Regions from separate parts of the Aliiglaciecola litoralis genome, predicted to be linked through region 3. Evidence: predicted binding sites of a transcription regulator. Region 3 holds the regulator's gene; each other region holds the start of a gene.
The links. Region 3 encodes LexA, which represses DNA repair genes until DNA is damaged. Its sites were predicted from a motif close to TACTGTATNNNNATACAGTA; they were not measured.
Positions count from the first base shown of each region.

Region 1: a site for LexA is predicted at 1,147-1,166, ahead of recA (recombinase RecA). Genes of this name have one in related genera too.
Region 2: a site for LexA is predicted at 1,424-1,443, ahead of dinB (DNA polymerase IV). Genes of this name have one in related genera too.

Region 1 covers NZ_BAAAFD010000003.1:226,217-228,499, forward strand. The annotation lists gene ABD036_RS07995 (substrate-binding periplasmic protein) at 1-625, opposite strand, end outside; gene recA (recombinase RecA) at 1,276-2,283, shown strand, end outside.
Region 2 covers NZ_BAAAFD010000002.1:175,181-177,463, forward strand. The annotation lists gene ABD036_RS04420 (substrate-binding domain-containing protein) at 1-140, shown strand, start outside; gene dinB (DNA polymerase IV) at 342-1,400, opposite strand.
Region 3 covers NZ_BAAAFD010000002.1:616,695-618,977, reverse strand. The annotation lists gene plsB (glycerol-3-phosphate 1-O-acyltransferase PlsB) at 1-900, opposite strand, end outside; gene lexA (transcriptional repressor LexA) at 1,105-1,728, shown strand; gene coxB (cytochrome c oxidase subunit II) at 2,208-2,283, shown strand, end outside.

The sequences.
Region 1 (2,283 bases), on a different contig from region 3:
GTAGCAGTGCTGCTTTTTGTTTACGTAAACGTACTCGAATAGACCCCTCAGTATGTACTACTGCCATGCGTATTTTCATGTCAAAAACTGACGCCCAGTATTTAGCACTTTCTTTTTCCATAATGATGGCATCAAAGCGCTCTTTGCTCAGTCCCTGCATCAGCAAACTTTCTGACAAAAAATCAACTCGGGTAAATTTATCACTATCAAAATAAAAATATCCGGCAACAGTACCAACAGGTTTACCATAGTAATCCTCAGGCTGATTAATTAAATAAGGTGGTTGATCAAGGGTGATGACATATTCTGTGACCGAAAATAGTGGGTCGCTTAACTGATACTTCTCTTTGCCGTAATCCCCACTTGGCATCCATTCGACCACATTGAAATCAAAATCTACCATGCCGTCTAACAGCGCTTTCTCCGCCCGCTTAGCGGGGAATTGAACGGTTTCAAACACTAAGTTAGTATTGTTTTGAATTGCCCGCATTACCTGCTTGAAAACGCCTTCGGTACCAATAGACTTTCCTCGCTGATAGGGGATCCAACCTCCTTCTAATCCAATATCGTATAACAAAGTATGCTCTTGTATTTCTGAATCTGCCCAGCTAAAGGTAAAAAACATGCACATTACAAGTAAAACGACGAGCCTGTTTACTCTGCGCATTTTGATTGATAAGCAAAATTTAGTTAATTCTACGATTATGAAATACCCAGCTATCGCGCTTCTTTTGAAAGAGCGCAAGGTTATTGTTTACGATTAACAAATTTACGTGAACATTGTCCTGAACTTGCAGGAATCTGAACCGAATTGTTTAATCAAAGCACGTATTCTTTTAGCGTTTTTGTTTAACTCTGATGTTTCTAAAATAGCGTGATTAACGCAAAGGATCAAAAACAAGCAGTTAGTTTTAAAGTGTAACTTGAAACGCTTAGAGAGCAAGATGGGTTAAGCTCTTTTCTCACACCAAGGACAGCAATAAATGTTTTTAGTATGCATGAAACCATGCTTTTTCTAAAATACCACTGGTAAATGACATAAGTTACTGTGAATAATGTGAAAAAGTCTAATTCAGGAAGATACCTGAGCGATACGCAATAGCGCAGAACCAAAAAATTTAACAAAAAAACCAAAACTAGACTTGTAACTGTATAATCATACAGTATACTCACAGCATAATCTGAATTAGCAATTTACCTGGTTAAAGAACATTAAAAAATAGATGTTTTAACAACACATTTAGTGTTTACAGGTTTTACACAAAGGATAATCCAATGGATGACAACAAATCACGTGCGCTTTCAGCTGCTCTTGGTCAAATAGAAAAGCAATTTGGCAAGGGAGCCATTATGCGCTTAGGTGACAATAAAGCGCTTGATGTTGAATCGATTTCAACGGGGTCGTTGACTATTGATATTGCCTTAGGCATAGGCGGTTTGCCTTGTGGTCGTGTCGTCGAGATTTATGGCCCAGAGTCATCCGGTAAAACAACCTTAACCTTACAAGCGATTGCTGAAGCGCAAAAAATGGGTAAGACCTGTGCATTCGTTGACGCAGAGCATGCTTTGGATCCTGTTTATGCCGGCAAGCTGGGTGTAAATATTGATGACTTGTTAGTGTCACAACCTGATACCGGTGAGCAAGCACTAGAGATTTGTGACATGTTAGTGCGCTCAGGTGCAGTGGATGTCGTGGTGGTGGATTCTGTTGCAGCATTGACTCCAAAAGCCGAAATTGAAGGTGACATGGGTGACTCTCATGTTGGCTTGCAAGCCCGATTAATGTCTCAGGCATTGCGTAAATTAACAGGTAATATCAAACGTTCTAATACGTTGGTGATTTTCATCAACCAAATTCGCATGAAAATTGGTGTAATGTTTGGCTCACCTGAAACCACTACTGGTGGTAATGCACTTAAATTCTACGCCTCGGTACGTTTAGATATTCGTCGTATTGGTGCAATCAAAGACGGAGATGAAGTGGTAGGTAATGAAACCCGCGTTAAAGTCGTGAAGAACAAAGTTGCACCGCCGTTTAAGCAAGCTGAATTCCAAATCATGTACGGCGAAGGTATATGTAAAGAAGCAGAGCTTATCGACTTGGGTGTTAAACAAAAGTTCGTTGAAAAAGCCGGCGCTTGGTATAGCTACAATGGCGAGCGCATCGGACAAGGTAAAGCGAACGTTGTTAAATATTTGAAAGAGCATAAGGAAATGGCGGCAGACATTGAAAAACGTCTTCGTGAAGAACTGCTATTGTCTAAAACAGTTAAACCTGAAGAG
Region 2 (2,283 bases), 440 kb from region 3:
AAAAAATGGATAGATCTAACATCAACGATGTCAAATACCTTCTCCATAAAAGAAACTGGAGTGATACTGATTTTAGAACCTACAGTAAGTGTTTAAACCCACTAAGAGATTCTTACGATTTTACGCTTAGTCCTAAGTAACCTGAACTCTGGATAATAAGCGTCCCTCAATAACACCCATTTTACGCTTATCTGCGTTGAGTTCATGTTAAGTAGATAAAGAGTGCCGATGGAATAAGGCGGAAATTTCTGACTATTACACTACCAAAGGATCAAGTTCAAATTGCAATAATAAAGTCATTCCATTAGCCAAAAACATCAAGTTGTAATTGCTGTCAAATGCTACGACTCAAATGGCAAGTTTAACTGTAGAAATTTGGCTTTTGAGGGAAGGCCTACGTGCAGCCCTACCAATCTAATCCCCCTATCCGCTTTACGACTATAAGCTTCATCGATGAGCTCGATAAAGTAGTCTTTATTCAATTCCGCGCAGCGATGCTCGACTGTCGTTTGTTGGAAGTCGCTGAATTTTAGCTTTACGCCTTGGCTTTGAATTTTGGTATTAGCGCGAGCCGATATGAGTCGCTCTTCTAATTTAGGATAGAGTTTTTCTACTACTTCTAAGCACTGCTCTTTGGTCAGCAAATCTTCAGATAACGTACGCTCAACTCCGACTGATTTGCGCTCTCTGGATAAACTGAGATCACGGTCATCAATTGCATGGCTACGATTCCATATCACTGGTCCAAACTTCCCAAAGCCTTTGACCAGTTTTTCTAATGAGTAGGCGCGCACATCATTACAAGTATATAAACCTAGATTATGTAGTTTTTGCACTGTCACTTTACCCACGCCTGGAATTTTACCCAAGGGCAAAGCTTTGACAAAGTCATCTAATTTATCTGGCGTGATCACACAAATGCCATCGGGCTTGTTTTCATCGCTAGCGATCTTTGCTACAAACTTGCAAGGCGCGACTCCAGCAGAGGCCGTTAAACCTGTTTCAGCGAAAATTGCTTTGCGTATATCTTCGGCGATTAAGGTGGCGCTGCCGCAAAAAAGGGTGCAGTCGGATACATCGAGGTAGGCTTCATCTAGCGAAAGGGGTTCAATTTTATCGGTGTAACGCTGAAATATCTGGCGGATTTGCTTGGATATTTCCACGTACAACTCCATGCGTCCTGGCACTAACACTAGGTTTGGACAGAGTTTTACTGCATGCGCCGTTGCCATTGCAGAACGCACACCGAATTTTCGAGCGGGATAATTGCACGTGGCTATGACTCCGCGCCGATCTGAACTACCACCAATGGCAATGGGCAGGTGACGCAATTCGGGCTTGTCACGCATCTCCACGGCGGCATAAAAGCAGTCCATATCTATGTGAATTATTTTGCGCAAAGCCAAAACCGATCAAATCAAATAACTGTTATTATATACAGTTACCTGATAATTGCATTAGTTAACTACCAGCGAGAGTTGAAGAGATCCCGGCTTTAAGAGCACTGCCGGGATGACAGATAGTGAGAGCTCCACCGGGATGACAGTGACGTTCTGTGTCATCCCCAAGTGCTCTTGTTGGGGATCTCCGTAACAGTCCTTCGTAGTTAATTACACACAGGTGTTGAGAAGATCCCGGCCTCAAGAGCCCCGCCGGGATGACAGTGACGTTCTGTGTCATCCCCAAGTGCTCTTGTTGGGGATCTCCGTAACAGTCCTTCGTAGTTAATTACAAACAGGTGTTGAGAAGATCCCGGCCTTAAGAGCACCACCGGGATGACAGTGACGTTCTGTGTCATCCCCAAGTGCTCTTGTTGGGGATCTCAGTAACAGTCCTTCGTAGTTAATTACAAACAGGTGTTGAGAAGATCCCGGCCTCAAGAGCCCCACCGGGATGACAGATAGAGAGAGCCCCACCGGGATGACAGATAGAGAGAGCCCCACCGGGATGACAGTGACGTTCTGTGTCATCCCCAAGTGCTCTTGTTGGGGATCTCCGTAACAGTCCTTCGTAGTTAATTACAAACAGGTGTTGAGAAGATCCCGGCCTCAAGAGCCCCACCGGGATGACAGATAGAGAGAGCCCCACCGGGATGACAGATAGAGAGAGCCCCACCGGGATGACAGTGACGTTCTGTGTCATCCCCAAGTGCTCTTGTTGGGGATCTCCGTAACAGTCCTTCGTAGTTAATTACAAACAGGTGTTGAGAAGATCCCGGCCTCAAGAGCCCCACCGGGATGACGGTTAGGGAGAGCACCACCGGGATGACAGTGACGTTCTGTG
Region 3 (2,283 bases):
GCCTTTTTGCGCCAAGGCTCTCACTTTATCGGCATGACCAACATCGATGCCATCGTATATTTTGTTCCAGATACGCGTCAGTACGCGGTCGCCGAAGCGGATCAGGCTTTCACGATAATCGGCGGCAATTTCATTAATATAGGATTTGGCCAAGGCTTTGGTTTTTTCGGGCGGCAGCTTTTTGAGTCTGCCTTCTTCGGCCATGGCATTCTTAACCGACGAAGAGCCCAGAATGGAGTTATATAGCTCTTGCTTCTCTAACAAGGTTGGACCATTGAATGCTTGGCGCTTACGATGAAAGTGAGTACCGGCTAACCTTATCAGTTTGTGGGCAATTTCCGCTTCAGTGCCTGGTAACCTAGTCATAGCGCGCGACGAAACGGCTTTACTGTATGAAACGAAATTGTCGCGACCTAGAAACAGCACGATAAAGAATTTACGTAACCAGCTGGGCGATGCTTTGTCGGCCAGTAAATCGGCTAACCCGGTCGATTTCCTTCCTGGTGCTCTACCCCAAAAAATAGTGACGGGCACGATTTGCAAGTCGAGGCTTTCGTCTTCGCGATGCAATTTAAATAGGTGAGTGAAATCAGCCGCTATTTTGGTACCTTTGATGGTGCGTCCAACCAAAGACTGCGGTTGTTCTAAAAATACGCAGGCGCTGTGTTCTTCCTTGCCGATGCGAATCGTCTTGTTAGGGCTGGGAAGATCAACTTTTTGCGTGGACATCTTCAATACCAATTGGTCGGTAATGGAGTGAGTCCGCAACACGTAAATAATCGGTTTGTTTTTGTCTATTCCTAACTCTTTTTCGATATCTGTAGGAATATTATTTACTTTCACCAGCCATTTAACCGGTAACGTAAACAAGGAAAGCAGCAATTTATGCAGCCAGACCATATATCACACCTTGAGGTTTCAAAATCAACGGGAGCATAGCACGAAGCCGTGAATTATGCCTTTTTATGCTCGGTTGAAAAGCTAAATTTTGAGTTTGCCACGAAGAATCAGCGGAAAACCTTTTGAATTGATCATAACAATGTTTGTTTTCTAACATTAACTGTATATACTGACAGTTAAACTGTATAGAAAAACAGGCTGGTCATGCGTCCACTAACTCCAAGACAAGAAGAAATTTTACAGATCATTAAAACCACTATGTCTGAAACAGGCATGCCTCCCACGCGCGCTGAAATAGCTCGAACCTTAGGGTTTAAATCTGCTAATGCCGCTGAAGAGCATTTAAAAGCGTTGGCGCGAAAAGGCGTGATAGATATCTTACCTGGCACTTCTCGTGGGATTAAATTGAATGTTCCTCTAGATGATCAAATCGAAGAGCTCGGATTGCCACTTATCGGTCGTGTGGCCGCGGGTGAACCTATCTTGGCAGAAGAGCATGTAGAATGTCATTACAAAGTAGATCCGGATTTATTCAAACCCAGCGCTGACTTTTTACTGCGGGTCAGCGGTATGAGTATGAAAGACATTGGCATTTTAGACGGTGATCTGTTGGCTGTTCATCGCACCACCGATGTGCACAATGGTCAGGTAGTGGTCGCCCGTGTGGATGAAGACGTTACCGTAAAACGCCTTGAAAAACGCGGCCGCGAAGTGTTGTTACATGCTGAGAACGAAGACTTCAGTCCGATTAAAGTCGATTTAGCCAGTCAACCCTTCAATATCGAAGGGATTGCCGTCGGTGTTATTCGTAACGCCGATTGGATGTAAAAAGAGTTAGCGAACTGCCCACCTCAAAACAGCGTTAGAGGACAAGGATGTCCTCGTAGTGAGCCAATTTTATCTATCCGGCAAGCCTTTTAAACATGACTAAAGTCGATCTGCACTTCATGAGTCGAGCCGGTTTTATGAAGTCCATTTTCATCTGCTTTGTTTTTCACTTTAACTGATTAAAGTAACAGCAAGATCGTCGATCTGCACTCATCTGATCCCAAAAGCTTGGCGTACTGTAGAAATAGGTTTTGCTCATAAAAAATGCACACAAGCTGATTTTGGATAAAAATCAAGCGCTTGTTCAAAAGAATAACAAAAAACACTAGACTCAAACGCCAAGTTGGGTGATTCTTATACCGCTTTTTACAACGTCATAACAAAAATAAATCAAGTCATTTACCACTACTGAGTTTTTTTGCGGTTAATCACTGTTCGTTACTCCCTTGGCAAAGACTTATTTCAACAGGAGGTGTTGAGTGAAAAAGATATGGTCCAGCGCATTAGCATTACTAGTTAGTTGCTTTGCGTTTGCTGTCTCAGCAGAAACCAGTT